DNA from 4 places in the Streptomyces sp. NPDC059080 genome. Region 3 is predicted to be linked to each of the others. Evidence: riboswitches for the same ligand, from Rfam matches in the RefSeq annotation. Region 3 holds a riboswitch; each other region holds the start of a gene.
The links. A riboswitch is a leader RNA that binds a small molecule or an ion and turns the genes downstream of it on or off. The one in region 3 is predicted to bind cyclic di-AMP.
Positions count from the first base shown of each region.

Region 1: linked by a shared signal. The riboswitch ahead of ACFWWQ_RS24070 (NlpC/P60 family protein) and the one ahead of ACFWWQ_RS27280 (transglycosylase family protein) in region 3 are both predicted to bind cyclic di-AMP.
Region 2: linked by a shared signal. The riboswitch ahead of ACFWWQ_RS05260 (M23 family metallopeptidase) and the one ahead of ACFWWQ_RS27280 (transglycosylase family protein) in region 3 are both predicted to bind cyclic di-AMP.
Region 4: linked by a shared signal. The riboswitch ahead of ACFWWQ_RS23895 (M23 family metallopeptidase) and the one ahead of ACFWWQ_RS27280 (transglycosylase family protein) in region 3 are both predicted to bind cyclic di-AMP.

Region 1 is NZ_JBHYGX010000038.1:28,238-36,149, reverse strand. Features, by position in the region: gene ACFWWQ_RS24080 (GNAT family N-acetyltransferase) at 1-347, opposite strand, end outside; gene ACFWWQ_RS24075 (hypothetical protein) at 460-813, shown strand; gene ACFWWQ_RS24070 (NlpC/P60 family protein) at 954-2,093, opposite strand; cyclic di-AMP (ydaO/yuaA leader) riboswitch at 2,101-2,285, opposite strand; gene pcrA (DNA helicase PcrA) at 2,545-5,043, shown strand; gene ACFWWQ_RS24060 (peptidoglycan DD-metalloendopeptidase family protein) at 5,115-6,869, opposite strand; gene ACFWWQ_RS24055 (cobalamin B12-binding domain-containing protein) at 7,477-7,912, shown strand, end outside.
Region 2 is NZ_JBHYGX010000005.1:38,354-46,265, forward strand. Features, by position in the region: gene ACFWWQ_RS05245 (DNA topoisomerase (ATP-hydrolyzing) subunit A) at 1-97, opposite strand, end outside; gene ACFWWQ_RS05250 (M16 family metallopeptidase) at 392-1,729, shown strand; gene ACFWWQ_RS05255 (M16 family metallopeptidase) at 1,768-3,150, shown strand; cyclic di-AMP (ydaO/yuaA leader) riboswitch at 3,395-3,550, shown strand; gene ACFWWQ_RS05260 (M23 family metallopeptidase) at 3,564-4,340, shown strand; gene ACFWWQ_RS05265 (GntR family transcriptional regulator) at 4,570-5,265, shown strand; gene ACFWWQ_RS05270 (HPr family phosphocarrier protein) at 5,561-5,842, opposite strand; gene ACFWWQ_RS05275 (GNAT family N-acetyltransferase) at 6,102-7,912, shown strand, end outside.
Region 3 is NZ_JBHYGX010000054.1:86-6,590, reverse strand. Features, by position in the region: gene ACFWWQ_RS27300 (exopolyphosphatase) at 1-429, opposite strand, end outside; gene ACFWWQ_RS27295 (DUF501 domain-containing protein) at 426-974, opposite strand; gene ACFWWQ_RS27290 (septum formation initiator family protein) at 1,122-1,577, opposite strand; gene eno (phosphopyruvate hydratase) at 1,822-3,111, opposite strand; gene ACFWWQ_RS27280 (transglycosylase family protein) at 3,580-4,254, opposite strand; cyclic di-AMP (ydaO/yuaA leader) riboswitch at 4,260-4,470, opposite strand; gene ACFWWQ_RS27275 (transglycosylase family protein) at 4,690-5,760, opposite strand; partial or broken gene ACFWWQ_RS27270 (cytochrome P450) at 5,992-6,505, opposite strand, start outside.
Region 4 is NZ_JBHYGX010000037.1:42,228-50,139, reverse strand. Features, by position in the region: partial or broken gene ACFWWQ_RS23900 (aldo/keto reductase) at 1-449, opposite strand, end outside; gene ACFWWQ_RS23895 (M23 family metallopeptidase) at 688-1,863, opposite strand; cyclic di-AMP (ydaO/yuaA leader) riboswitch at 1,876-2,029, opposite strand; gene ACFWWQ_RS23890 (DUF2332 family protein) at 2,415-3,521, shown strand; gene ACFWWQ_RS23885 (PP2C family protein-serine/threonine phosphatase) at 3,664-4,803, opposite strand; tRNA gene ACFWWQ_RS23880 (tRNA-Lys) at 5,060-5,132, opposite strand; gene ACFWWQ_RS23875 (DEAD/DEAH box helicase) at 5,339-7,483, opposite strand; gene ACFWWQ_RS23870 (hypothetical protein) at 7,709-7,912, opposite strand, start outside.

The DNA.
Region 1 (7,912 bases), on a different contig from region 3:
GCCGGGGGATCCGGCGGCAGTGTGGCCGTCATGAGGTACTGCGGTTCGTCGTACTGCCAGGCGGCGGTGAGCAGCGGTGCGACCTCCGCGCGGGGCGCGCAGATTTTGAGCCAGATGTCCGGCGTCGTCACCGTACGGGCCAGTGCGCGCAGCACCGCGGGGTCGGCGGCGGGGAGGACGTACCGCGCGGCGTGCCGCGGATGGCCGACCTCGATGCGGAAGCCGCCCGGGACCACCCGCGGCGCCGGCGTCGCACGGGCCCGCGCCCACCCCCGCGCCCAGACACCGGCGACCCGCGCGAGACCGGCCGGGTCACACCCCCGGCAGGCCCCCTCAGCACGATCCATGCGCCGCACCCTAGAGCCGCCCCCACCCCGCGGACAGGCCGCAGACCGGCCATGAACGCCCACCACCGGGCCCCCGGAAGGAGGTAGGGGGGAGACCGTTACGATCCGCACTATGGACGTAGTAATCAATATCTTCGTCGGCTTGCACATCATCGGTATCGCCTCCCTGCTGGGGGGCTTTCTCACGCAGATGAAGGCGATGAGCGCGGGCACCGCCCGGTTCGTGCCCGCGATGCTGCACGGTGCGCTGACGATGCTGGTCACCGGCATCGCGCTGGTCGGCCTGAACCAGGCCCAGGGCAGCCCGGTCGACAACATCAAGATCGGCATCAAGCTGGCCGTCCTGGTCGTCATCCTGGGTCTGGTCTACGTCAAGCGGGACGAGGAGAGCATCGCCAAGCCGCTGTTCGGCACGGTCGGCCTGCTCACCATGGTCAACATCTTCATCGCGGTGCTCTGGACCTGAGCCCGACCGGGGCGCGCGGCAATGTCCCCCGCGCCCCCGGCACACCCCGCGTACGCCTCCGGCCCGGCCCCTCACCAAGGGGGCCGGGCCGGAGCCGTGTCCCGGGAGGCCACGCGGTGTGACGGTCTCCCGGAGGGGCGTCACGCCGGGCGGACACTCCCGTAGATCGGCATGTAGTAGATCGACTCGATGCGCACGCTGGCGCCCGGCTTCGGGGCGTGGATCATCTTGCCGTCGCCGATGTACATCCCGACGTGGCTGATGTCGTTGTAGAAGAACACCAGGTCACCGGGGGCGAGATCCGTGGTGGCGACGCGCTGGCCGACCTTCACCTGGTCCCACGTCGTGCGCGGCAGGCTCACCCCGGCCGCCTTCCACGCGGCCTGCGTCAGCCCGGAGCAGTCGTAGGAGTTGGGGCCGGTGGCGCCCCAGACGTACGGCTTGCCCATCTGGGCGCGGGCGAACGCGAGCGCCTTCTCGGCCTTCGTACGGTACGAACCGTCGGCCGGTCCGCCGCCCTGGCCGGGGTCGGCCGTACCGGGGGAGCCGGTGTCCGTCCCGCCACCGGGCTGCTCGTGCTGCTTCTGAGCCTCCTCCTCGGCCTTGCGCCGGGCCTCTTCCTCCTTCTTGCGCTCCAGCGCCGCCAGGCGCGCCTTCTCCGCGGCGGTCAGCTCGGAGAGCAGCTGCCGGGCCTCGGTCAGCTTGCCCTGGACCGTCCGCTTGGAGTCGGCCAGCGCGGTCTGCGACTCCTGGAGGCGCTCCAGGCTGCGGGAAGCCTCGGCCCGCTGGTGGGCGGCGGCGGCCTGCTGCTCCTGGTAGGCGTCGACGGCCTGTTGCTGCCGCCCGGTCAGCCGCTCCATCAGGTGGCTGCGGTCGGCGAACTGCTGCGGGTCCTTGGAGAACATCAGCTGCGCCGTCGGGTTCATACCGCCGCCGCGGTACTGCGCGGCGGCGAAGGTGCCCAGCTCCCGGCGGGCCTCGTTGAGCTTCCCGGTGCGGCGCGCCGCGGCGTCCTGGAGGTCGCTGACCTCCGCCCGCCGCTCGTCGACGTGCTCCTTGACGCCGTTGTACTTCTGGGTCGCGACCTCCGCCTGGCGGTAGAGGGTGTCGACCTTCTTCTTGACCTCTTCGACGGTCGGCTTCGGGGAGCGGGGGGACGCCTCGGCCGACTGTGACAGCAGGGTGACCGTGGCGAGGGCCGCGGTCGTCAGACCGGCGGCCGTCCGGCGGCTGCCGGGCGAGGTGAGGACGCGGGTACGCGGCTTGCGGTGCGACGGCAAGGCCGACGACTCCTTCCGTGGACCGCCTACCGGGTTAGCTGTCGGGTTCGGGCGGTGTCGCAGACGGAAGGCTGGCCCTACGGTCCGTACGTCCGCGCGCGGCGGCCGTACCGACCGATTCACCCCGGTGGTGCTGGTGGGTCCCCGGCTCCGGGTGCCGTGGGGCAGGGCCGGACTCGGCGGAGGCGGCCCGTGCGGACGCTGTCGTCCGCGGGATGCGGGCAGCCCGAGCGTGAACCTAGCCAACTCGTGTGGCTCCTGTGAAGGCAGATGTTCGAATTGCCCGAAACCTTCTGTGACCTGTGTGCATGAGGTGACGTTCGCGTGGGCAGGGCGGGGCTTCTGCGTCGAATGCCGGATTCACGGGCGGCGAGGGCGGAACGCCCTTCTTTCCGGCACTTCCGCGACTCCGGGGCCGACTGTCAGTGGGGCGGCCTAGACTCGGTGGGCGATGAGCAGCCTCTTTGACGACAACTTCCTGGCGGACCTCGCCTCCAAGGACGAGGAGCCCCCGCCGCCTCCCGAGGACGAGCACGGCCCGGCCCCGGAGGAGGTCCCGCACGACCTCTTCAGCGGCAGGTTCGACGCCCCCGTGCCCCGGGACGCGCACTACCGCGACGGCGCCGCCCGCCCCGCCGTCGACCCGGCCACACTCCTGGAGGGGCTGAACGACGCCCAGAAGGCCGCCGTGGCGCACTCCGGCGGCCCGCTGCTGATCGTCGCCGGAGCCGGTTCCGGCAAGACCCGTGTGCTCACCCACCGCATCGCGCATCTGCTCGCCGCCCGTGGCGTCCACCCCGGCCAGATTCTCGCGATCACCTTCACCAACAAGGCCGCCGGGGAGATGAAGGAGCGCGTCGAGGAGCTGGTCGGCCCCCGGGCCCACGCCATGTGGGTCTCCACCTTCCACAGCGCCTGCGTCCGCATCCTGCGCCGCGAGTCCAAGCACCTCGGCTTCACCTCGTCGTTCTCGATCTACGACGCCGCCGACTCCAAGCGCCTGATGGCCCTGGTCTGCCGCGATCTGGATCTCGACCCCAAGCGGTTCCCGCCCAAGTCCTTCAGCGCCAAGGTCTCCCACCTCAAGAACGAGCTCATCGACGAGGAGACCTTCGCCGGACAGGCCGCCGACGGTTTCGAGAAGACCCTTGCCCAGGCGTACGCGCTCTACCAGGCGCGGCTGCGCGAGGCCAACGCCCTGGACTTCGACGACATCATCATGACGACCGTCAACCTCCTCCAGGCGTTCCCGGACGTCGCGGCCCACTACCGCCGCCGCTTCCGCCACGTCATGGTCGACGAGTACCAGGACACCAACCACGCGCAGTACACCCTCGTCCGCGAGCTGGTCGGCCCGGCCGAGTTCGCCGCCGAGCTGTGCGTCGTCGGCGACGCCGACCAGTCGATCTACGCCTTCCGCGGCGCCACGATCCGCAACATCCTCCAGTTCGAGGAGGACTACCCGGACGCCACGACGATCCTCCTGGAGCAGAACTACCGCTCCACCCAGACGATCCTCTCCGCCGCCAACGCCGTCATCGAGCGCAACGAGAACCGCCGCCCCAAGAACCTCTGGACCGAAGCCGGCGAGGGCCCCCGCATCACCGGGTACGTCGCCGACACCGAGCACGACGAGGCCCAGTTCGTCGCCGAGGAGATCGACCGCCTCACCGACTCCGGGGACGCCCGCGCCTCGGACGTCGCGATCTTCTACCGCACCAACGCCCAGTCCCGCGTCTTCGAGGAAATCCTCATCCGCGTCGGGCTGCCCTACAAGGTCGTCGGCGGTGTCCGCTTCTACGAGCGCAAGGAGGTCCGCGACATCCTCGCGTACCTGCGGGTGCTCGCGAACCCGGAGGACACCGTCCCCCTCCGCCGGATCCTCAACGTCCCCAAGCGCGGCATCGGCGACCGCGCCGAGGCGATGATCGACGCCCTGTCGCTCCGCGAGAAGATCAGCTTCCCGCAGGCGCTGCGCCGCGTCGACGAGGCGTACGGCATGGCCGCCCGCTCCGCCAACGCCGTCCGGCGCTTCAACACCCTGATGGAAGAGCTGCGCACCATCGTCGAATCCGGCGCCGGACCGGCCACCGTCCTCGAAGCGGTCCTGGAACGCACCGGATACCTCGCCGAGCTGCAGTCCTCCTCCGACCCGCAGGACGAGACCCGTATCGAGAACCTCCAGGAACTCGCCGCCGTGGCCCTGGAGTTCGAGCAGGACCGCGTGGCCGGACCCGCCGCGGAGGACGCGGACGCGGAGGAGCCCGTCTCCGGCGGCACGCTCGCCGACTTCCTGGAGCAGGTCGCGCTGGTCGCCGACTCCGACCAGATCCCCGACGAGGACGAGGACGGCAGCGGCGTCGTCACCCTCATGACCCTGCACACCGCCAAGGGCCTGGAGTTCCCGGTCGTCTTCCTCACCGGCATGGAGGACGGCGTCTTCCCGCACATGCGTGCGCTCGGCCAGGCCAAGGAGCTGGAGGAGGAGCGCCGCCTCGCCTACGTCGGCATCACCCGCGCCCGCGAGCGCCTTTACCTCACCCGCGCCACGATGCGCAGCGCCTGGGGCCAGCCGTCGTACAACCCGCCGTCGCGGTTCCTGGAGGAGATCCCCGCGACGTATGTCGACTGGCGGCGCACCGGACCGGCGACGCCGTCCGCGACCATGGGCGGGATGCGCTCCGGCGGCAGCGGCAGCGGCAGCGGCGGCGTCGGCGCCGGGTTCGGTACGTCGCGGGCCAAGGGCCCGAGCGGGTTCGCCACCCGGCGGAGCAGCGACCGCCCGGTGGTGGCGCTCGCCGTCGGCGACCGCGTCACCCACGACAGCTTCGGCCTCGGCACGGTCACCGGCGTCAAGGGCAGCGGGGACAACGCCGAGGCGACGATCGACTTCGGTGGTGAGAAGCCCAAGCGGCTGCTGCTGCGGTACGCCCCGGTCGAGAAGCTGTGAAAAAGGCCCGGCCTTCAGGGGGCCGGGCCACCACGCGGGCGCCTGCCGGAGCGACCGGCGGGCGCCGGGCGTCAGTTGGGGTTGAGCCCGTGGCTCTGCAGCCACGGCAGCGGGTTGATCGGCGAGCCGCCGCCCGGCCGCACCTCGAAGTGCAGATGCGGGCCGGTGGAGTTGCCGGAGTCGCCCGAGTACGCGATCTGGTCGCCGGCCTTGACGGAGCCGGAGCGGATCTTGGTGCTGCTGAGGTGGCAGTACCACGTCTCCGTGCCGTCGGGCGCCGTCACGATCGCCATGTTGCCGTAGGCGGAGTTCCACTGGGTGCGGATGGTGCCGTCGGTCGCGGCCATGACAGGGGTGCCGCCGAACACGGGGAAGTCGATGCCGGTGTGCACGGACATCCAGTTGACGCCCGCCTGACCGAAGAGCGCGCTCAGCCCGTGCTGTGTGACCGGCAGCACGAACTTCGGGCGCGCGGCCTCCTTGCGCCTCGCCTCTTCTTCCTTGCGCTTCTTCTCGGCGACCTGCCGGGCCTTGAGGTCGATGCGCTCCTGGGTGCGGCTCGCCCGGCCGGCGAAGTCGTCGGCTCCGGCGCTGAGCCCCGCGAGCTGGGTGTCGAGCTTGCTGTTGGCCGTCGACGGCTTGACGCCCCCGGCCTCCGGCGCGGCCGCCGCGGCGTCGTCCTTCTTGTCCCCGCCGAAGCTGCCGAGGGTGGCCGCGGCGGCGGCGCAGACGCCGAGGGCCGCGACGGAGGGCACCGCGATGGTCAGCAGCGCCGACCGCTTCGCCGTCCGGCGGCGGCCCCGGCCCCGCACCGCGGGGGAGGCGGCCCGGCCGTGGTCGGGGGTGTCGTCGGCGAGGTCGGACGGGATGATCGGGGTCGCCTGGGTCATCGCGTCGGCGAGCGCGGCGGCCCGGGCGCCCGAACCGGACCTCGGTGATCCGGCCTCGGGCCGCGGCGGTTCGGCGGGCTGGTGCGGCAGGGAGTCGACGGCCGGGGGACCGCCCTGGGCCGGGATGATCGCGGTCGCCGCCTGGTCGATCGTCGGCCACACGGCGGTGGCGTCGTGCCCGGACGCGTCGTGCCCGGCGTCGTCGGTGATGGCCGGCTGCACGACCGTGGCGGTGGCCTCGTAGCCGCCGGTGCCGTACGCCGTCCGGTCGTCGTCACCGGTGGGCGCGTCGTAGCGACCGGCGTGGGAGGGACCGGTGTCAAAGGAACCGGCGGGGAAAGAGCCGGTGCCGAGGGGGTCGCCGTCGTAGGCGTACGTGCCGGTGCCGGGCGCGTCCGTGCCGAGCCCGCTCGTACCGTAGGTGCCGGTCGCGTAGGCGGCGTGATGCGTGCCGGCCGGGTAGGTGCCGGTGTCCGTGCCGTACCCGTTGTCGTAGCCGTACGTGCGGGTGCCGGTGCCGGGCGTCTCGTGGCCGGTGTGGGCGTACGGGTCGTAGGCGCCGCCCTGTGCGTCCGCGCCGTAGCCGGTCCCGTAGGTCACGGCGTGCTGCGTGCCGGTGTCGTAAGCGGCCGCATCGTACGCGCCGGTGGCGTAGGAACCCGTGTCGTGGGAGCCGGTGCCGTATGAGGGCGCGGCGTAGGCGCCGGTCTCGTAGGCGGCGGCGTACGGCTCGGCGCCGTAACCGGCCGTCGGGTACTGCCCGGTGTCGTATCCGCCGGGCAGGGAACCGAAGAGCGGATCACCGCCGTCGTCACCGGAGTATCCGGCCGCGGGATGCTGCTGCCCGTAGGAGTTGTACGCGGGGGAGTGCCCGTACGAGGCGTTGGGAGCGGGGCCTGTCGGGAGTGGACTCTCCGACGGGTGACGGTCGTTCACCACCAGCTTCTCTTTCGCCTCGGCAGCAGGAGAATTAGCGGCGACTGTACCCGGCGGTACGCGACGCCGACAATCTTCCCCAGGTTTCGGGCGGGACCGGGCCGGGCATTTGGCTGCCTTTCGGTGGCATCCATGCCTCCTTTTGGCGTCCCGTTCGAGAGCGCCGGGGCGTGGAACCCGGCGTACGCGCCGTGACCGGGTCCGGGAGGCCGGAATTCCCTTGACGAATCCGGTGTGTGCCGGGCATGCCGTCCGATGGCGATATCGAATGAGGGGATCGCGCCACGGAATGGCGAGGGATGGCTTGATGTCGACCTTTTGGTGGCGGTGGCGGTGGTGGCGAAGGGCGTCGCGCATGCCGGGTGCATTCCGGTGGGGGTGCGGCGCCGGTGTCGCGGGCCGGGGGCCGGGCGGGGTGCGGACGGACGGCGGGGTGTGGCAGGGGTGTTCGCGTGTGATTTCCCCCTCCCCGCATGTCACGGGGCCACCGGGTGCGCGATGCTGGGGATAACGTTCGTTCACTTGCGGCCATCGGACCGGACGGCCGCGCGATCGGTTGTCGGCTCGGCGGCACACACGACGTGCCGTGCATGACTTGGAGGCGGTTATGGGTGTGGCACGGCATGACGAGGCGCAGACGGACGGCCGGGGCACGGCCGCTACGCCGGGGCCGATCCGCGTCGTGGTGGCCAAGCCGGGGCTGGACGGACACGACCGGGGCGCCAAGGTCATCGCGCGGGCGCTGCGCGACGCCGGTATGGAGGTCATCTACACCGGGCTGCACCAGACCCCGGAGCAGATCGTCGACACAGCCATCCAGGAGGACGCCGACGCCATCGGCCTGTCGATCCTCTCCGGCGCCCACAACACGCTCTTCGCCAAGGTGATCGCGCTGCTCAAGGAGCGCGACGCGGACGACATCAAGGTCTTCGGCGGCGGCATCATCCCGGAGGCGGACATCGCGCCCCTGAAGGAACAGGGCGTCGCGGAGATCTTCACCCCGGGCGCCACCACCACCTCGATCGTGGAGTGGGTGACCGCGA
Region 2 (7,912 bases), on a different contig from region 3:
CAAGGAAGGAACCCTGCATCTCGTCGACGACGTCGATGTCGAGGATCCTCTCCTCGAAGTCGTCCGGCGGCGGGGTCTTCGTGCTGCGGCGGGCCATCGCGGCTGCGGCTCCTTCTGCTGCGTCTACTGCCGATGTGTGGGTCGACCAGCCGTTGGTGAACAGCTGCCGGTCCGACCGGCGGGGGATCGACCGGTGAGTCTGCTGACTCCGACGCGGACCATTGTGGACCGCCCCACCGACAACGCCGGACGCGACTCCCCTCCACGGGGCCGTGGCGCATCTCCCGCCGCTCGTACGGGGGCGGCCGCACGGGAACTTCGCCAGATGCCGACGCGATTGCATACAGTGACAGGACTTCTTCGCAAGCGGATCGAAGGGACGTACATGCCCATGGGTCACACGGCCACAGAAAAAGCCGGCTCCGGCGGCCTGACAGCGACCGAGCACCGGCTGGCCAACGGCCTGCGCGTGGTGCTCTCGGAGGACCATCTGACGCCGGTGGCAGCCGTCTGCCTGTGGTACGACGTAGGTTCGCGTCACGAGGTCAAGGGCCGTACCGGCCTGGCCCACCTCTTCGAGCATCTGATGTTCCAGGGGTCCGCGCAGGTCAAGGGGAACGGCCACTTCGAGCTGGTGCAGGGTGCAGGCGGCTCGCTGAACGGCACCACCAGCTTCGAGCGCACCAACTACTTCGAGACCATGCCCGCCCATGAGCTGGAGCTGGCGCTCTGGCTGGAGGCGGACCGCATGGGCTCCCTCCTGACGGCGCTCGACGAGGAGTCCCTGGAGAACCAGCGCGACGTCGTCAAGAACGAACGCCGCCAGCGGTACGACAACGTCCCCTACGGCACGGCCTTCGAGAAGCTGACGGCCATGGCGTACCCGGAGGGCCACCCCTACCACCACACGCCCATCGGGTCGATGGCCGATCTGGACGCGGCGTCCCTGGAGGACGCGCGGGCGTTCTTCCGCACCTATTACGCGCCCAACAACGCGGTCCTGTCGGTGGTCGGCGACATCGACCCCGAGCAGACGCTCGCCTGGGTCGAGAAGTACTTCGGGTCGATCCCCTCGCACGACGGCAAGCAGCCGCCGCGCAGCGGTGCCCTGCCGGACACCGTCGGCGGCCAGCTGCGGGAGGTCATCGAGGAGGAGGTGCCCTCGCGTGCCCTGATGTCGGCCTACCGGCTGCCGCACGACGGCACCCGGGAGGCGGACGCCGCCGATCTCGCGTTGACCGTCCTGGGCGGCGGCGAGTCCTCACGCCTCTACAACCGCCTGGTGCGCCGCGACCGCAGCGCCGTCGCCGCCGGGTTCGGCCTGTTGCGGCTGGCCGGTGCGCCGTCCCTGGGCTGGCTGGACGTCAAGACGTCCGGTGGCGTGGAGGTCGCGGACATCGAGAGCGCCGTCGACGAGGAGCTGGCCCGGTTCGCCGCCGAGGGGCCGACCCCGGAGGAGATGGAGCGGGCGCAGGCCCAGCTGGAGCGCGAGTGGCTGGACCGCCTCGCGACGGTCAGCGGGCGCGCCGACGAACTGTGCCGCTACGCCGTCCTGTTCGGCGACCCGCAGCTGGCGCTGACCGCCGTGGGGCGTGTTCTGGACATCACGCCCGAGGAGGTGCACGCCGTCGCCCAGGCCCGGCTGCGCCCCGACAACCGCGCGGTGCTGGTGTACGAGCCGACCGCCGCCGACGAGAGCGCCGACAACGACGAGGAGGCGGACCGGTGAGTGACGCCACGACCCGCGAGGACCTGGCCATGAGCGAGATGACCTTCCACCCGCAGCCCCGGGGCGGGGCGCCCAAGCCGTGGGCCTTCCCGGCGCCCGAGCGCGGTGCGCTGCCCAACGGCCTGACGGTGCTGCGCAGCCACCGCCCCGGCCAGCAGGTCGTCGCCGTCGAGGTCGACATCGTCGCGCCGCTGGAGTCCGAGCCGGAGCGCCTGGACGGTGTCGCCACGATCATGGCGCGGGCGCTGTCGGAGGGCACCGACCGGCACGACGCCGAGGAATTCGCCGCCGAACTGGAGCGCTGCGGCGCCACGTTGGACGCGCACGCCGACCACCCCGGGGTGCGGGTCTCCCTGGAGGTCCCGGCCTCCCGGCTGTCGCGCGCCCTGGGGCTGCTCGCCGACGCGCTGCGCGCCCCGGCCTTCCCCGAGGGCGAGGTGGAGCGCCTGGTGCGTAACCGTCTCGACGAGATCCCGCACGAGCTGGCCAACCCGGGGCGCCGCGCCGCGATGGCGCTGTCCAAGGAGCTGTTCCCCGCGTCGTCCAGGATGTCGCGGCCCCGGCAGGGCACCGAGGAGACCGTCGGCCGCATCGACGCGGCGGCCGTCCGGGCGTTCTACGCGGCGCATCTGAGGCCCGCGGCGGCCACCGTCGTGATCGTCGGTGACTTCACCGGCATTGACGTGGACGCGGCGCTCGCCGACACGCTGGGCGCCTGGCAGGGGTCCGCCGCCGAGCCGGTCGCCGTCGCGCCGATCACCGCGGACGACACCGGCCGCGTCGTGATCGTCGATCGCCCCGGAGCGGTGCAGACGCAGCTGCTCATCGGGCGGATCGGCGCCGACCGCCACGACCGCCAGTGGCCTGCGCAGGTCCTCGGCACGTACTGCCTGGGCGGCACCCTGACGTCGCGTCTGGACCGGGTGCTGCGTGAGGAGAAGGGCTACACCTACGGGGTGCGGGCCTTCGGGCAGGTGCTGCGTTCGTCGGCGCCGGACGCGCCCGGGGGCTCCACCGGCGCCTCGATGCTGGCGATCAGCGGCTCGGTCGACACCGAGTCCACCGGTCCGGCCCTCGACGACCTGTGGAAGGTGCTGCGTACCCTCGCGGCGGAGGGGCTGACGGACGCCGAGCGGGACGTCGCCGTGCAGAACCTCGTCGGCGTCGCGCCGCTGAAGTACGAGACGGCGGCGGCGGTAGCGGGCACCCTCGCCGACCAGGTGGAGCAGCATCTGCCGGACGACTACCAGGCGCAGCTGTACGCGCGGCTGGCCGAGACCGGTACGGTCGAGGCGACCGCCGCCGTGGTCAGCGCGTTCCCGGCGGACCGGCTGGTGACGGTGCTGGTCGGTGATGCGGCGCAGATCGCCGAGCCGGTCCGGGCGCTGGGCATCGGCGAGGTGACGGTCGTCAGGGGCTGACGAGCCGGAGGAGCGGTGGCCCCGGCCGGGTCGTCACGGCGGCCCGGCACAGTGGAACAAAAGGGGATCCCGAGGGCGGAAGGCCACCCTCGGGATCCCCTTTATGTCCGGATTTGCTGGCCGCTGGTTCCGTCGCGCCGGTGTGGCGTGACGCACAATATGGCGTTTCTGTTTGCCGATTGAAAGTTGTCACGATTAGCTTCATGCGCGCTGTCCGCCAGCTGCACGCCGCAACCGCGGCATCGGACAGCCATCGCCGAGTCCCCGTACGGCGCGAGCCAGGGGAGCCGGGGACCCACACGTCCCTGGGGTGAATCGGGCGCCTCTCCGGAGGGACCCGTAGGAGACCTTCCTGCTCCGAACCCGTCAGCTAACCCGGTAGGCGAGAGGGAAGGAAAGGAACCAGCCAGCACATGGCGTTCACCCGTGCCACCGGGAAGCACCGCCGTCCGAGCCGCAGCGCCCGGACGACCCGCAACATCGCCGGCATCGCCGGTCTCGCCGCCTCCGGCGTCGTCGTCTCCGTGTCCTCTCCCGCGATGGCCGCCACGTCCGGCGCCGCGCACGACACGGGCCTGCAGCGGGCCGTCGTCCTCGGTGACGAACTCGCCGAGCGCGTCCAGGCCCAGGCCGATGCGCAGCAGGCCGTCGCCGAGACCGCCGAGGCCAAGGCGAAGGCCGAGGCCGAGGCGGAGAAGCAGGCCCGGGCCGCCAAGGCGGCGGCCGACAAGCGGCACGAGGCCGAGGTCCGCGCCGCCCGCGAGGAGGAGCGCAAGCGCCTCAACGCCTTCGTCGCCCCGATTTCCGGCTCGTACGTCTCCACCGCCTACCAGGCGTCCAGCGGACTGTGGTCCTCCGGTACGCACACCGGCATCGACTTCCACGCCGACCCCGGCACCACCGTGCACGCCGTCGGCGCGGGCACCGTCGTCGAGGCGGGGTGGGGCGGCGCGTACGGCAACAACATCGTCATCAAGATGAACGACGGCACGTACACCCAGTACGGCCACCTGTCGCAGATCGGTGTCTCGGTCGGCCAGCAGGTGATGCCCCATGAGCAGATCGGCCTGTCCGGCGCGACCGGCAACGTCACCGGCCCGCACCTGCACTTCGAGGCCCGGACCGGTCCGGACTACGGCTCGGACATCGACCCGATCTCCTACCTGCGGTCGCACGGCGTCAACGTCTGATCCATCTCGCCTCCCGGAGCCCCGGCCCGCCCTCACCGGGCGCCCGGGGCTCCGGTGCGTCCGGTGCTGTACAGCGGATGGCTGGATTTCCCGGCGGTCAGGGAAGGCTCTCACCAAAAGATCTCCATGAATGCGTGAAGGCGGTAAAGGCGCCACCACCGTCGAATAGAGTCGCCGAAAAGGCGCCGTACACCGGCGTTTTCCGGGGAGGACGGTGGAGGCGCCCACGATGACGCAAGGCCAGATTTCCGTGCAGCGCATCTCCGCGGCGATTCGCGACGACATCGTTTCCGGCGTGCTGATCCCCGGCAGCCGGCTCGTCGAGGACATTCTGGCCACCCGTTACGGCGTCTCCCGGGTGCCGGTCCGTGAGGCGTTGCGGACCCTGCAGTCCGAGGGGTTCGTCACCGCGCGACGGCACGCGGGCGCCTGCGTCGCGGCGCCCACCGTCCAGGAGGCGGCCGACCTCCTGGACCTGCGCGCGCTCCTGGAGCCGATGGGCGCCGCCCGTGCGGCGGTCCGCCGCACCGACGCGCATCTGAAGGTCTTACGGGGCGTGGTGCGGCTCGGCAGGGAGCGCGCCCGCCGCGGCTGTCCGGGCGATCTGCCCCGGTTGGACGGCTGGTTCCACGAGACGCTGGCGCGGGCGGCGGGAAATCCGGGGCTGACCGCGCTGCTGACCCAGGTGCGGCGGAAGATCGAGTGGATGTACGTCGTCGAGCTTCCGGCGCGGTATGTGGAGACCTGGGACGACCATGGTGCGGTGCTGGACGCGGTGGCCCGGGGCGACGCAGAGGCGGCGCGCGCCCTGATGGCGTCGCATGTCGCGCGGTCGCTCCCGGCGTACCGCCCGCGGCACCGTCAGCCGGCCGCGGTGCGCCATCCGCAACGTCCCGTCAGCAGCGGGCGGGTGCGTTCTTCATAGGGGCGCGGTATACGGGGCGACCGGCGGGTGGCGGGATCTGTTCGGGGAATTGCGGAAACGGGTGCCGGAAAACGCGCCATCCGGGAATTGCCGCAACCGCGTAGATGCGTATTCATGTATTCGGTCGTGCGGTGCCCGCCGGGGCTGCGGCGAATTGCGAGCGGGGGACAGGTGCCGCCCCGGGGAGCGGTGGCCGTTCCGTTGCCCGGAACGCGAAAGGCCCCGCCGCGGTGACCGTTTCCGGCCGTGACGGTGGGGCCTTTCCCCGGCTGCGGGGAGGTGGCGGCGTCCCGGTTCAGACGGTCTCCGGCAGCTCGTCGAGGCCCTCGGTGACCAGCTTCGCCAGGCGCTCCAGTGCGGCCTCCGCGCCCTCGGCGTCCGAGGCGAGCACGATCTCCTCGCCACCCTGGGCGCCCAGGCTCAGCACCGCGAGCATCGAGGCCGCGTTCACGGGGGCGCCGTCGGCCTTGGCGATCGTCACGGGAACGCCGGCGGCGGTGGCCGCACGGACGAAGATCGAGGCAGGACGGGCGTGCAGCCCCTCGGCCCAACCGACATTGACGCGGCGCTCAGCCATGGTGTTGCCCTTCAAGTCGTCACAGTTATCTAGACCAGTCTCTCGCGCGGTCGCGGGTGCTCCGGAAGCCCCACCTCCGGTGTTCCGCACCCTCGTCCGCACCTTGTCCGTACCTCGTCCGCACCTCGTCCGCACCACGTCCGGACCGGTCCGCGGGTGCCGCCCGACGACTGCCGCCAGGACGCCCGCCGCCGGCCCGGCGCCCGGCCCCGCCCGCGCGCACGAGCCGGTTGTCGGTGCCCGGCCGTACGCTGTCCGCATGCAGCAGCCGCCGGATCGCGCGTACCCGAGCCACTGGGAAGCCGATGTGGTGCTGCGCGACGGCGGCACCGCCCGGATCCGCCCGATCACCCCGGACGACGCCGAGCGCCTGGTCTCCTTCTACGAACAGGTTTCGGACGAATCGAAGTACTACCGCTTCTTCGCGCCCTATCCCCGCCTCTCCGACCGCGACGTGCACCGCTTCACCCACCACGACTACGTCGACCGGGTCGGCCTCGCCGCCACCGTGGGCGGCGAGTTCATCGCCACCGTCCGCTACGACCGGATCAACGACCGGGGTCTGCCGGCCACGGACCCGGGGGACGACCAGGCGGAGGTCGCCTTCCTGGTGCAGGACGCCCACCAGGGCCGCGGCGTCGCCTCCGCGCTGCTGGAGCACATCGCCGCCGTCGCACGGGAGCGCGGCATCCGCCGGTTCGCCGCCGAGGTCCTCCCCGCCAACTCCAAGATGATCAAGGTGTTCACGGACGCCGGGTACACCCAGCAGCGCACCTTCGAGGACGGCGTCGTCCGGCTGGAATTCGACCTCGAACCGACCGAGCAGTCCATGGCCGTGATGCGCGGCCGCGAGCAGCGCGCCGAGGCCCGCTCCATGCAGCGGCTCCTCGCCCCCGGCTCGGTCGCCGTCATCGGCACCGGCCGCACGCCCGGCGGCGTCGGCCGCACCGCCCTGCGCCATGTCCTCGACTCCGGCTTCACCGGCCGCGTCCACGCCGTCAACCGCGCCTTCCCCGAGGGGACCGACCGCCTCGACCCCGAGGGTGTCCCCGCCGTCCGCTCCCTGCGGGAGATCGACGGCCCGGTCGACCTCGCGGTCATTGCCGTCCCGGCCGACCACGTCCCCGAGGTGATCGACGACTGCGGGGAACACGGCGTCCAGGGCGTCCTGGTCCTCTCCTCCGGGTACGCCGAGGCCGGAACCGAGGGGCGCGAACGCCAGCGCGCCCTGCTGCGCCGCACCCGCTCCTACGGCATGCGCCTGATCGGCCCGAACGCCTTCGGCCTGATCAACACCGCCCCCGGCGTCCGGCTGAACGCCTCCTTCGCGCCGGTGATGCCCGCCACCGGCCGCATCGGGCTGTTCACCCAGTCCGGCGCGATCGGCATCGCCCTGCTCAGCGGCTTGCACGAGCGCGGCCCCGGGGACGGCTCGCCCGCCGGGGTCTCCACCTTCGTCTCCGCCGGAAACCGCGCCGACGCCTCCGGGAACGACCTGCTCCAGTACTGGTACGACGACCCGGACACCGACGTCGCGATCCTCTACCTCGAATCCATCGGCAACCCCCGCAAGTTCACCCGCCTCGCCCGCCGCACCGCCGCCGTCAAACCGGTCGTCGTCGCCAAGGGCGCCCGCCACCACGGCACCGCGCCCCTGGGGCACACGGTCCCCACCGTCCGCATCCCGGACAGCACCGTCGCCGCCCTGATGCGGCAGGCCGGTGTCATCCGCGTCGACACCGTCACCGAACTCCTCGACGCCGGGCTGCTGCTCGCCTCCCAGCCGCTCCCCGCGGGCGCCCGCGTCGCCGTCCTCGGCAACTCCGAGGCGCTCTCCCTCCTCGCCTACGACGCGTGCCTGACCGAGGGTCTGCGCCCGCGGCGCCCCCGGGTGCTGCCCTCCGCCGCGACCCCGCACGACTTCCACACCGCCCTCGCCGAGGAACTGGCACGCGAGGGCTGCGACGCCGTCGTGGTCACCGCGATCCCCTGGGTGGGGGAGGGCAACGCGACCGCCCCGGGGGAGGGCGAGGAACTGGCCGCGGCACTGCGCTCGGCGGCCGCCGCGGG
Region 3 (6,505 bases):
GCCACCACCCTTCCCGGGAAGGCGCTCCGCACCTGCAGCCTCCATGCCGGTCAGCTCGCGGGTGGCGCCGGTGAAGGAGAACTCCGCCTCCTGGTCGCCGGTGATGACCTCGGGCTCGACGCCGAGGATGTCCACCACGCCGCGGACGAAGTCGTCGCGGTTCTCGGCGTCGCGGGAGGCGGACGTCGCCACGAACCGGGTGCGCTCCGCGCCCAGCTCCGCGATGACCGCGGCGTACTCACGGCAGGCGGCGAAGGTCCGCTCCAGCGCCTCGGGCGCGAGCCGCCCGGTGCGGTCCACGCCCTGGCCGAGGCGGACGATCTGCATCCGGCGGTCCAGCTCCGTCAGCTCACCGGTGGCCGGGTCGACGTCGGCGACCAGCAGGCGGATGGAGTTGGTACCGCAGTCGACGGCGGCGACCCGGGTCATTCGGCGTCTCCTTCGGCGGCGGCGGTGTCCTGGCAGGGCGTGACGCACGGGCCCTTGCGCCACCACTCGGGCAGCATCGCGAGCGCCTCGTCGCCCAGTGGGTTGACGCCGGGACCGGTCGCGAGGGAGTGGCCGACGAGGACGTGCAGGCACTTGACGCGGTCCGGCATGCCACCGGCGCTGGGGAAGCCCTGGAGGACCTCGATGGCGTCGCGGCGGCGGATGTAGTCCTCGTGGGCGGCGCGGTAGGCGGCGGCCAGCTCGGGGTCGGTCGCCAGCCGCTCGGTCATCTCCTTCATCACGCCGTTGGCCTCCAGCGTGCCGATGGCGGAGGCCGCGCGCGGGCACGTCAGGTAGTACAGCGTCGGGAACGGCGTGCCGTCCTCCAGGCGCGGGGCCGTCTCGACGACATCCGGCTGGCCGCAGGGGCAGCGGTGGGCGATGGCCCGCAGGCCACGCGGCGGGCGGCCCAGCTGCCCCTTGAAGGCGGCGATGTCCGCGGCGGTGGGCTCGGTGGGCTCGGTCTGGGGCGGAGGCGTGTCCATGTGCGCTTTCGGTGGGATCTTCGGTGGGATCTTCGGTGAGCTTTCGGCCGCGGACGGGCGGACGCGGAGGGTGCCGTCGCGTCGCCGCCCGCGGGTCGGGCAGGTCGGATCAGGCGGTGCCGGGCAGCCGGACCGGGGTGCGGCGCGTCACCGGTCGGCCGTGTCGACGTCGGCCCAGAGGTTCTCGTACCAGGGGCTTCCGGCCGCTCCCGCGCCGTCGCGCCGAGCACCGTCGTCGGCGCGCGATCCGTCCTGGACGATATAACCCGTCTCGCCGGGGCGGACGAAGTGCAGATGCAGCCGGGCCTGCTGCTCGACGTGGGCGGGATCGCGCCAGCGGGACTTCTCGTCGCGCAGCCGGTCCAGCGCCTCGGCCGCCTCCTGGGCCTTGCGGCGCTGGTCGGCGATGTCGGAGCGCTGCGAGACGTACTGCCGTATCGGGTAGGCCAGGGCCACGACGAGGGAGCACATGACGAGGGCCAGCAGGGCGGCCCGTCCGGTGAGGCGGTTGCGGCGGGGGCGCCGGACGCGCTGGACGCGGGCCACCGCCTGTTCGCCGAGCGCCTTGAGCCGGGTCGCGGTCGAGAACCGGTCCGCGGACACGTCGCCTCCCCTGTTGGCCGACTGTCATGGAGTTCGTACGCTCCCGCCGGGCGGGGCCGTTCGGAAGCGCAGCCGTCCCCGGCAACGGTACGGGACCGTCGCCGGGGACGAACGCAGGCCGTGACGGCGGGTGGCCCGCCCACGGCCGGGCGGAGCGGGGCGCACCCTCGCCGGGGGAAATCAGCCCTTGCTGTGCTTACTGGTTCGCAGAGCGCTGTGCTTACTGGTTCGCAGAGCGCTGTGCTTACTGGTTCGCAGAGCGAAACCGCGGGAAGGCCGAACGGCCGGCGTAGACCGCCGCGTCGTCCAGGATCTCCTCGATGCGCAGCAGCTGGTTGTACTTGGCGACGCGCTCGGAGCGGGCCGGGGCGCCGGTCTTGATCTGGCCGCAGTTGGTGGCGACGGCCAGGTCGGCGATGGTGACGTCCTCGGTCTCGCCGGAGCGGTGCGACATCATGCACTTGAAGCCGTTGCGCTGGGCCAGCTCGACGGCGTCCAGCGTCTCGGTGAGCGAACCGATCTGGTTGACCTTCACCAGAAGGGCGTTGGCGGAGCCCTCCTCGATGCCGCGGGCCAGGCGCTCGGGGTTGGTGACGAAGAGGTCGTCGCCGACGAGCTGGACCTTGGCGCCGAGCTTGTCGGTGATGACCTTCCAGCCGGCCCAGTCGTCCTCGAACAGCGGGTCCTCGATGGAGACCAGCGGGTAGGCCGCGACCAGCTCCTCGTAGTACTCCGTCATCTCGGCGGCGGAGCGGTCCTTGCCCTCGAACTGGTACGTGCCGTCCTTGTAGAACTCGGAGGCGGCGACGTCCAGGGCGAGCGCGATGTCCTGGCCGGGGGCGTAACCGGCCTCCTTGATGGCCTCCAGGATGAGGTCGAGGGCCTCACGGTTGGAGCCGAGGTTGGGGGCGAAGCCGCCCTCGTCGCCAAGGCCGGTGGCCAGGCCCTTGCTCTTCAGGACCTTCTTGAGGGTGTGGTAGACCTCGGCGCCCCAGCGCAGCGCCTCGGAGAAGGACTCCGCGCCGATCGGGGCGATCATGAATTCCTGGATGTCGACGTTGGAGTCGGCGTGCGACCCGCCGTTCAGGATGTTCATCATCGGGACGGGCAGGACGTGCGCGTTCGGGCCGCCGAGGTAGCGGAACAGCGGCAGGTCGCTGGCCTCGGAGGCGGCGTGCGCGACGGCGAGGGAGACGCCGAGGATGGCGTTGGCGCCCAGCGAGCCCTTGTTGTCAGTGGCGTCCAGGTCGAACATGGCCTGGTCGATGAGGCGCTGCTCGGTGGCGTCGTAGCCGACCAGCTCCGGGCCGATCTGCTCGATGACGGCGAGGACGGCCTTCTCGACGCCCTTGCCCTGGTAGCGGTTGGGGTCCCCGTCGCGCAGTTCGACGGCCTCGAAGGCGCCGGTGGAGGCACCGGACGGGACGGCGGCCCGGCCGGTGGAGCCGTCGTCGAGGCCGACCTCGACCTCGACCGTGGGATTACCTCGCGAGTCGAGAATTTCGCGGGCTACGACGACGTCGATGGACGGCACGTTGTCTCCTTCATGGGTGTCTGGAGTTCTGCGGCACGAGCCTAACGGCCCCCGGGACTTCCACTCGCTCCCGGCCCGCGCAGCGGGCCGAAAGGTGCCTCGGACGCCGGGTGCCGGACATTCGGCAACGAAGGCCGCGGAACGGAAAAGCGGCTGATAAGGGGCGGGCACGACGCTGTGTCCGGCACCAGGGTACGGAACGGCGAAACCCCGCCTCGGCGCGCGGAGGGCGGCATCGGCGGTGAGCCGGTGCCGCCCCGGGGACGTGCGCGCCGGGCGGGGCATCCCGTGGGGAAGGTCCGCGGGTGAGCGGGGGCTCCCGGGCGGGGCCGTGGCCCGCGGGGTCCGGGCGGGCGGCGCCGCCTCCCGGTCCGGTGTGCCGCACGTGCCGCCGTACGCATGGGCGCGGTGGACCGGGAGGGGCGGGGAGCCCGGGGTGCGGGGCGGTGGGCGGGCCCCGCGCGGGGATCAGACGTGGAGCTTCTGGCCCGGGAAGATGAGGTTCGGGTTGGAGCCGATGACGGACTTGTTGTCCGCGTAGACCGACTTCCAGTTCTTGCCGTGCGCCTTGGCGATCTTGGCCAGGGTGTCGCCGGACTTCACGGTGTAGTTGCCGTGGCCCATGGCGTGGTGCTGGGGCGCCGGGGTGGTGTGCTGCTGCGGGGCCTGCCGCTGCGGGGCGGCCTTGGGCTGCGCGGCCCGCTGCTGCGACGCCTGCTGCTGCGGGGCGGCCTTGGTGGTGGAGCCCGTGTTCAGGTCGGGGGACGGGCCGCCGGCGGTGAGGTTGCCGGCACCGGCGCAGGACCAGGCGCCCGGGCCCTGGATGGCGAGGAGCTTCTCGGCGGCCTGGATCTGCTGGGCCTTGGTGGCCAGGTCGGCGCGCGGGGCGAACTGCTTGCCGCCGGCCGCCGCCCAGCTGGACAGGGAGAACTGCAGGCCGCCGTAGTAGCCGTTGCCGGTGTTGATCGACCAGTTGCCGCCGGACTCGCACTGGGCGACGGAGTCCCAGGTGGAGACCGAGGCGGCGGAGGCGGAGGTGGCGCCCATCAGCGGGACGGCCACGGCGGCACCGGCGACACCGGCGAGGGTGGCGACGCGGACGGCCTTGGAGGGGCGACGGTGCTTGGCCTTGTTCATCAGCATGTTTTCGTTTTCCTCACCGACGCCTACGAGGTGAGCTGTCGGGTTCGGGCGGTGTGGATTGCCCGGCCGTGTGTTCCTCACACACGGCTTCACCCCAAGCCGGTTGACCCGCTTTCACGGGCGGGACCGGCACTTACCTTGGGTCCCCCGCTCCTGCCTTCGGCGCTTGCGCGTCGACCACCTTCGCCCACCGGCAGGATTCGGCGTGTGAACGAAGGGCCCGCTTTGGCGAGCGATGCCGACCGTAAACAGAACCCCCCGCGTCGTTCAAACCCCACTTTCTGGGCACAGTTGACCGCCAACGACCGCAGAGGGCGCATATTTCCGCAGGTAGGACATGGTGTGGAGGCGAAGGGCAGGTCGCGACGCCACGGATGTCAACGAGAGCCATGTCTCACTTTCGCCAAAAGGGGCAAAGCAGTTCATCTCCCTCGATCAGTGGCCCAGATCGAGGAGTTGGCCTGGGCGGATGAGGTCCGGGTCGTCGCCGATGACGTCCTCGTTGCGCTCGTACAGCGCGGGCCAGCCGCCCGGCAGCTCACGCGCCTCGACGATGGCTGACAGGTTGTCACCGGGGCGCACGGTGTACGCGCCCTCGCCCGGGTCCGTCCGCTCGCCGCCCCGCGAGGCGTGCCGCCCCGGGGCGCGTTCGCCGTCCCCGTCGGCGTCACTGCCGCCGCGGTGGCGCCCGGAGCCGTCCCCGTCCGCCGGGGGCGTCGTACGGGACGGGTGCGAGGGCCCGGACGGGGTGGAGGCGTGGCCGGACGGGTCGCCCGACGGGCCGGGCCTGCCGGGCCTCCCCGAGCCTTCGGGCGCCTCCGGGGAGTCGGTGGTGCCGGGCGTGCCGGGCGAGGCGGACGGGGCGGGGGCGCCGGACGGGTCCGGCTGACCCTTCGGGGCGGACGGGTCGGCGGTGTCCTGGTCCGGGTCGTCGGGGGTCGGGGTTCCGTCCTGACCGGTGTCCGCGCCCGTACCGGTGTCCGTGCCCGTACCGGTGTCCGTGCCCGTGCCGGTGTCCGTGCCCGTGCCGGTGTCCGTGCCCGCGCCAGTGTCCGTGCCAGTGTCGCCGCCGTCCGCGGCGGCGGGCGGGGTGGTGACGGTGCCGCCGGGGTCGACGTCGGGGGTTCTGCCGCCCTTGGTGAGTCCGGCGCCGGCCGCGCAGCGCGGCCAGGCGTCCGGGCCGCGGTCGGCGAGGATCGCCTGGGCCACGGCTATCTGCTGGGCGCGGCTGGCCAGGTCGGGGCGGGCCGCGTACTCCAGCCCGCCGTGGTCGCGCCACATGTCGAGGGTGAGCTGGAGCCCGCCGTAGAAGCCGTTGCCGGAGGCGCTGGACCAGATGCCGCCGGACTCGCACTGGGCGACGCGGTCCCAGGTGGTGGCGTCGGCGGCGTGGGCGGCGCCCGCGCCGAGGAGGGGCAGGGCGAGGCCCGCGCCGGTCACACCCGCCGTGACAAAGAGGGCCGGTGCCTGGCGGGGGCGACGGTGCCTGCCGTTGCCGGTGCGCATGCGATTGCCTTTCGAGCGGCGGTTGAGTTGTCCGCCCCGACGACCCGGCCCGGCCGCCGGGATCCGGTACGGCCGTCCACCGGGCAGTGGAGCGCTTGTCCGGTGGCAAGGTAGCCGGGCTCACGGGGCGTCACAAGCCGGTGTAGCGGAGATCACGCGTAGGTCACGTGACTGATGGAGCGTCAACTTCCGGGCCGTGGGCGGCCGTCCGCGCCGGTGGACGGCGTGTCGTCAGGGGGCCGGGGTGAACGCCACGGGGAGGGTGCGCAGACCGCGCATGATGAGCCCGCCGCGCCACCGCAATGCATCAGGTTCCGCCGCAAGCCGGATGTCGGGCAGGCGGGTCAGGAGGGTGGCGAGGGCGGTCTGCCCTTCGAGGCGGGCGAGGGGCGCGCCGAGGCAGTAGTGGATGCCGTGGCCGTAGCCGAGGTGCGGGTTGTCGGTGCGGCGCAGGTCGAGGGTGTCCGGGGCGTCGAAGCGTGCGGGGTCGCGGTCGGCGGCGGCGAGCACCACCAGGACCGGATCGCCCTCGGCTATCCGCTCGCCGCCGAGCGTCAGCTCCTCGGTCGCGAACCGCCAGGTGGCCAGCTCGACCGGGCCGTCGTAGCGCAGCAGTTCCTCGATGCCGGTGGCCAGGACGTCGGTGTCACCGCCCGCCAGTGACTTCTGGAGGAGTTCGCGCTGGTCCGGGGTGCGGAGCAGGGCGTAGGTGCCGTTGCCGATGAGGTTGACGGTGGTCTCGAAA
Region 4 (7,912 bases), on a different contig from region 3:
TCGCGGACCTTTCCGGCCCGGACGAGGTCGTCGAGGACGGTCAGGAACTCGCCGACCTCGACGGATTCGTCGTCGTAGTGGGTGTAGTAGAGGTCGATGTGGTCGGTGCGCAGGCGGCGCAGCGAACCGTCCACGGCCTTCTTGATCGTGTCGGCGGAGAGGCCCTTGAGGTCGGGGTGGGCGCCGGCCTTGGTGGCGATGACGACGTCGTCGCGGTTGCCGCGGGCGGCGAGCCAGTCGCCGATGACGGTCTCGGACTCGCCGCCCTTGTTACCCGGCACCCAGGCCGAGTAGACGTCGGCGGTGTCGATGAAGTTGCCGCCGCCGGCGACGTACGCGTCGAGCACGGCGAACGACTCGGCCTCGTCGGCGGTCCAGCCGAAGACGTTGCCGCCGAGGCAGAGCGGGGAGACGGAGAGCGAACCGAGCGGCCTACGTGTGGTGGTCATGCGTGGGTTCAACACGCGGCGAGGCCGGGGTATTCCGGGGCGCGGCATCCGCGTGCCCGCCCGAAGAGCCGCCTCAACTGCCCGCCCCGGGCGCAGCGCTCGCACGCGCCGCCCGGGGCCACGACCGGCGCGCGCCGCCACCGCGCACGCCCCGGCCACGCATCCGGCCCGCCCGGGGTCCGGCCCGGCGCGCGGCACCACCGCGCACGCCCCGGGCCGCCCCTCGCGCTCCCCGTCCTCAGATGTTCAGGCCCCGCCCGCGCAGCCACGGCATCGGGTCGATGGGGTCGCCACCACCGGGGCGGACCTCCAGGTGGAGGTGGGGGCCCGTGACGTTTCCGGTGGCGCCGACGCGGCCGATGACCTCGCCGGTGGCGACCTTGCCGCCGGTCTTCACCATCGACGAGAGGTGGCAGAACCACAGCTCCGTACCGTCGTCGAGGGTGAGGACGATGCGGTAGCCGTACGCACCGGCCCAGCCCGCCTGGGTGATGGTCCCGGAGTGCACGGCCTTGACCGGCGTGCCCGTAGGAGCGGCGAAGTCCTGGCCGGTGTGGTCGGCGGCCCAGCGGTCGCCCGCCTGGCCGAAGCTCGCGGTGAGGGTGTACGAGGTGACCGGCAGCAGATAGCTCTTGGCCAGCTCGGCCAGGCGCGCGGCCTCCGCCTTCGCGCGGGCCTCGGCCTCGTGCTTCGCCCGGGCGGCGGCCTCCTTGCGCGCCGCCTCGGCCCGTTCCGCCTTCGCATCGGCGACCGCCGCCTTGTGGTCCGTCGCCGCGGTCTTCTCCGCCTGGACGAGGGCGGTGTGTTCGGCGGCGTCCCGGGCGTCGCGCTCGGCGGCCGCCTGCTGGGTGTCGGCCTGCTGGAGGATGCGGCTGCGCAGCGCCTCTCCGGCGCCGGCCCCCTGGCCGTCCTCGGTGGTGATCCCGGCGGACGACAGCGGCGCCGCGGCGGTGGCCGTCCCGGACGCGTCGCCCGCGTCATCGGAGGAGCCGAGCAACGACCCGATGCCGGGCAGTGATTCGGCGTCCGGCAGCGCTCCCGTGACGTCGGCGGCGAGGGAGCCGAGGTCCGGCATGGAGATCGGGACCGGCGGCTTCTCCTCGGCGGTCGCCATGCCGCCGGCGCCGACCGCCGCGATCACGCCGACGCCGAGGACCGTGCCGCCCCGGGCCAGACCGCCCCGCTGCTTGGCGACGCGGTGGCGGCCACGGACGGACCGCACGGACTCCTCGGTCGGGTTCCACCCACTGGGCCCGTCGTCCGCCGCACCGTACGGACCAGGGCCCTCCGGGGCGAACGCGCCCGGGGCGAACGGGTCCGGGGCGAAGGTGGCCGTATCGGTAAGGGACCCGGAGAGATCCTGGGGGAGGTGAGGGGCGGACGGGGCCTCGGGGGCAAGCCTGTTGGACGCCACGGGGGCGCACTCCTTTCCTTCCTTCGCGCCTACCGGGTTAGCTGACGGGTTCGGAGCAGGAAGGTCTCCTACGGGCGGCCTCTGGCCGAGGCGTCCGATTCACCCCATGGTGGTGGTTCCCCGGTTCCCTCAGCGCCGCTCGGGCCATCCGAGGCAAATTCAGGACACGTCACGGCAGTTCACGAAATATCGGTGTACCGGCGCGCAAGGAGGCGCCGTATACGGAAGTGACCACCGGTGTGCCTGAGTGCCCGGCATACCTGAAGAGCGCGTACGGGATTCGGCGTGGGGGCACGGTGCCGCCTCTGCGACGGCTGGGACGACCGCGCTCCGTTATCGGACAGTAATAGAGATCGCCGTCGATTTCCAAGCGATCCCGCGAATCCGCTCCATCCGACTACGGTCTTTGGCCAAGACTTTTCGGGGCAACGTCCGATAAAAACGGGCGACTTGATTGCCCTTCACGAAACGGCCTCCGCGTGATTGTGCATCAGTTGTTATGCGGAGGGGTGCATACCCTTCACGCTCCGTGAGGGCAGTAGCGTCTGATCATGGTCGTCGACTTCGTCAACAACGCACGGGCCCTGGCAGCGCGCTACCAGGACTTCTCCTGGTGGGAGGCGCGGGGCCGGTGTGCGGCCCACGAGGAGCTGGCGGCGCGGATCGGGCAGGACCCGGAGCTGTGCGAACTCCTCGCCGCCTCCCTCCCGCTGGGCAACAAGCAGCAGCCCAACCTCCTGCTGGCGGCCGTCCGCCACCTCGACGGCCCGCACGCCGAGCAGGGCCCGCGCGGCGAGCTGGCGTACAGCCGCTGGCGCGAGTGGACGATCCGGCACTGGCACGAGGTCCGCGCGGTCGTCATGAGCCGCTCCACCCAGACCGACGAACCGGCCCGCTGCGCCGCCCTGCTGCCCCTCCTGGCCCGTCTCCGCGGCCCGTTGGCCCTCCTGGAGGTGGGCACCTCGGCCGGTCTCTGCCTCCACCCGGAGCGCTACCGGTACGCGTACGAGCCGGACGCCGCCCCGGGGACGCCCGAATCGGTCGCGCCCCCGGAGGCGCCCACCCTCGGGGCCCCGGACAGCCCGGTCACCTTCCGGTGCCGCGTCGGGCGGGAGGCCCTGGTGGCCGAGGAGGACGCGGCACCGCCCGCGCGGCTGCCGGAGATCGTGTGGCGCGGCGGCATCGATCTCGCCCCGCTCGACCCGGTGGGCGACCCCGAGGCGCTGCGCTGGCTGCGGTCCCTGGTGTGGCCGGGCACCCCGGAGCGCGCCGAGCGTCTGACGGCCGCCGTGGACGCGGTACGGACGGCGCCGCGGCCCGAGATCGTCCGCGGCGACCTGGTCGAGGAGCTGCCCGCGCTGGCGGCACGGATCCCGGAAGACGCCACGCTCGTCGTCTTTCACACCGCCGTGCTGCCCTATCTGCCGCCCGCGCACCGGGAACGGTTCGCCGCCCAGGTAAGCACGCTGCTCGCCGCGCGGCCGGGCGGCGGCCACTGGATCTCCCAGGAGCACCACTCCGTCACCCCGTGGCGGCCCGCCCCGACCGCCGACCGCCTCACCCCGGCCGGCCAGGAGCGGCTGCTGACCCTCGCGCTCGACGACCGCCCGGTGGCCCTGACGGGAGCACACGGCCAGAGCATCCACTGGGTGGCGTAGGGGGCGCCCCGGGGCCGCACCGGCGCGCGGGGCCCGGCCGCACGCCCCGCGCGTCGGCGCGGCCCCGCACGCCCCGCGATGCCCCGCCCGCGCCAGCCGCCCCACCGCGCACCGCGCACCGCGCACCGCGCACCGACCGGGCCTACTCCTCCAACGGCCGCTGCACCGCCAGCAACGCCATGTCGTCCGCGCCCGCCCCGCCGGTGTGCCGGGTGACCTCGGCGACCAGCGTGTCCAGCAGCCGGTCCGGCCCGGGGAAGACCCGGCCGCGCAGCCGGGCCACCGGGTCGTAGAACTCGCCCGTCCGGTTGCGCGCCTCCGTCAGCCCATCCGTGAACAGCAACAGGACCGCACCGGCGGGGAAGAACACCTCGTCCGCCCGGTCCGGCCACCCGGCCACCTCGCTCATCCCCAGCGGCAGCGCGTGCACCGCGGGCACCACCGTCCGCAGCCCGCCGTCCGGGGCGAGCAGCAGCGGCGGCGGATGCCCCCGGTTCAGGACCCGCAGCGCGGCCCGCTCCCCGGACGGGATCTCCGCGAGCACGGCCGTGGTGAACCCCTCGTACTGGTCCACCCCCTCGCGCCGCCGCCCCTCCCGCTGAAGCGCCCGCTCCAGCCGGCCGGCCACCGCCTCCAGCGTCGCCTCCTGCTCCGCCGCCTCCCGGAACGCCCCGATGACGATCACCGCCGCCTCCACCGCCTCCAGCCCCTTCCCCCGGACGTCTCCGACGATCAGCCGTACGCCGTGCGGGGTCTCCTGCACCGCGTAGAGATCCCCGCCGATCCGCGCGTCGGCCTGCGCCCCCACGTAACGGGCGGCGACCGCCAGCCCCCCGATCCGCTCCGGCGGCGTCGGCAGCACGGCCCGCTGGGCGGCCTCGGAGACATCGCGTACGGAGGCGAGCCGGGCGTCGGAGAGCCGTACGACGCGGTTGATGCCGAGGGCGAGGACGGCGACGACGAAGACGGTGAAGACCTCGGTGACGGAGAGGCTGGTGTCCGGGACATCGGTGAAGAGCGCCGCGCCCAGTTCGCCGAGCAGCGCCGCGAGCGCAGTGAGCGCCGTGTTCCGCAGCGAGTACAGGGGCGCGGCGACCAGCGGCGCCGCCGAGAAGAACGGCGAGGCGGTGAAGCGGGCGGGGGCGACGAGCTCGAAGACGATGCCGCCGATGATCAGCAGGGCGGGCAGCCAGCGCGCCAGCCGGCGGCCGAGGGGCGACATCTGCGCCCGCCGCGCCCGCCGCTCCCGGTCCGCCGTGCGGAACCGCCCGCCTCGCGCCATCCGCACCGGCCTCTTCCCACGCCTCGCCCGTCCACGGGCCGCCACCACACCCGCCCGCTCCTCGGCCTCCCAAGGCTTTCCGCCCCGCCCCCGGTGCGCGAGCCGACAGGGGCCGGACGGGTCACCCACGGGCGGACGGAACGTCTGACGGCCCGACGGCTCGCACACGGCACCGGAAACACGAAGCGCCCCGGCCGATAACCCCGGCCGGGGCGCTGAACCGCAGGTCAGCAGAGCATCCCTGCGATGAATCCGGTGGGCCATCAGGGGCTCGAACCCTGAACCAATGGATTAAAAGTCCACTGCTCTGCCAATTGAGCTAATGGCCCGCTCCGAGCAGCATAGCCCGACACCCTCCCGCGCCCCGAAGGCATTGCCGCCCGGGGCGCTCCGCGGCGGTGCCGGGCGGGCGCATTCGTGGCGGGTTCGGGGCCTCAACGCGCAGGGCCCGTACGGCACTTGAGTGCGGTACGGGCCCTGCGGCCGGAGCGGCGGCGCCGGTTCACGGCGTCGTGGTGTCCGGAGTCAGCTGTGGTCAGCCGTTGCGCTTCCAGCGCGGCTTGTCGTCGCGGCGGCCGAAGGAACCGGCGGCACCCGCACCCGAGCCACGGTGGTCGTCACGGCGGCCGTAGGGACGGTCGCTGCCACCGGGGCGGTAGCCACCGGACGGGCGGCCACCGGAACGGTCGTCACGGTTGAACGGACGGTCGCCGCCACCGGAACGGTAGCCGCCGGAGGACGGACGGCTGCCGGAGCGGTCGTCACGGTTGAACGGACGGCTGGGACGCTCACCGCGGTCGCGGCCGAAGCCGGAACCGGAGCCGGAACCGGAGCCGGAACCGGAGCCGGAGCGGTCGTCACGACGGTCGAACGAGCGGCCACCGGAACGGTCGTCGCGGCGGTCGTCACGACGGTCGAAAGAACGGCCACCCGACCGGTCGTCACGACGGTCATCACGACGCTCGAAAGAACGGCCACCCGACCGGTCATCACGACGGTCATCACGACGCTCGAAAGAACGGCCACCCGACCGGTCATCGCGACGGTCGCGGCGCTCGTAGTTCCCGCGCTCGTCACGCTGTGCGGGGCGGCGCTCCTCGGGGGCGTCGGCCTGGGCCGGGACCTCGACGGCCGCGGCCTCCACGGTCGCGGCGACGGCGGCGAGCGCCTCGGCCGGGTCCTCGCCGCGCTCACGGGCGGCGCGGGCGGTCAGCCGGTCCGCGTCCTCGCGCAGCTCGTTGGCGCGACGCTGCACGCGCTCCAGCTCCCGGGTCAGCTCCTGGACCTCGCGCTCGGCCTGCTTGGCGGAGTTCGCGGCCGACTCGGCCTGGACCTCGGTGAGCGACCGCGCGCCGGTGATCCGGGCGACATCCTCGTCGAAGGCGCCCGCACCGCCGACGATGTGGCGCGAGGCGTCCACGCCCGCGTCCTCCATCAGGCGGAAGATCTGCCGGCGCTGGTGCGGCAGGGACAGCGAGACGACGGTGCCGGAGCGGCCCGCACGGGCCGTACGGCCGGAACGGTGCAGGTAGTCCTTGTGGTCACCGGCCGGGTCGACGTTGAGGACCAGGTCGATGCCGTCGACGTGGATACCGCGCGCGGCGACATCGGTGGCGACCAGGCAGTTGACGTAGCCGTCCTTGAAGTCGGCCAGGGTGCGGGTCCGCGCGCCCTGCGTCATACCGCCGTGCAGCGCGTCGGACTTCACCCCGGCGTCCCGCAGCTGCTCGGCGACGCGGTCGGCGCCGAGCTGGGTACGGACGAAGATGATGGTGCGGCCCTTACGGGCGGCGATGGCGGCGGTGACCGGCGCCTTGTCCTTCGGCTTCACGACGAGGACGTGGTGGGTCATGGTCGTGACGTTGCCCTGGGCGCTGTCGACCTCGTGGCTGACCGGCTCGTTCAGGTAGCGCTTGACCAGCGTGCCGATCTCGTTCTCCATCGTGGCGGAGAAGAGCATCCGCTGGCCGCCGGTCGGCACCAGGTCCAGCAGCTCGGTGACCTCGGGCAGGAAGCCCAGGTCGGCCATCTGGTCGGCCTCGTCGAGGACGGCGACCTCGACCTCGTCCAGCGAGCAGGCTCCGCGGTTGATGATGTCGCGCAGGCGGCCCGGGGTGGCGACGAGGACGTCGACGCCGCGCTCCAGGGCGTAGATCTGGTTGCCCATGGACGTACCGCCGCAGACGACCTTGAGCTTCAGGCCGAGGACGTCGCCATAGGGCTGCAGCGCGTCGCTGACCTGCATGGCCAGCTCGCGGGTGGGGGTGAGGATGACGCCGCGGGGGCGCTTCTTCTCGGTGCGGCCGCCGGACAGGCGGGTCAGCAGCGGCAGACCGAAGGAGAGGGTCTTGCCGGAGCCGGTACGGCCGCGGCCGAGGATGTCGCGCCCGGCGATGGCGTCCGGGATGGTCGCCGCCTGGATCGGGAACGGCGTGGTGACGCCGTTCTGCGCCAGCTTGCGGACGATCTTCTCGTCGAGACCGAGGTCCGCGAAGGTGATCTGCGGCTCCTCGTCGGCGGCAGCCTCCTCGACGGCCTCGACGGCCTCGGGGGCCTGCTCGGCGGCCTCGGGGGCCTGCTCGGCGGCCTCGGGGGCCTGCTCGGCGGCCTCGACGGGAAGCCCCGTCACGGCCTGCTCGGCGTCTGCGGGCAGGACGGACTGTTCAGTGGAAATGGACATGCGAAATGCGAAACCTTCCGGAGTCTCGGCACGCGCCCAAACTCCGTGTATTTCACAGAGACCGCCTCAATGCGGTCAGCCACGGCAAGGGAGAGAACGCGCCACGCGGCGCGCTTCTTTTCTGGCGCCGGGCAAATGGGATCAAACGATCTGCCACCATACGCACCTCCACCCCGGTAAGGCAAATGGCCGCCCCCCGGTACAGCGCCGGGCCCCTGCCGGGCGTCAGCCCAGCACGCTCGGCAGCGGCCCCGGCGCCTGCGGCGTGGGCCCGGACGCCCCGGCGGTCGGCGTCCCGACGTCACCGGACGGCGGTACGGGGCTTCCCGGAGTCGCCGGAGGCGTCGGCCCGGCGGGCGAGGCGGGCCCGGAGGCCGGACCCGACGGCGACGGCCGCGGGCCCGCCGGGGAGTCCGGCCCGCGCTCCGG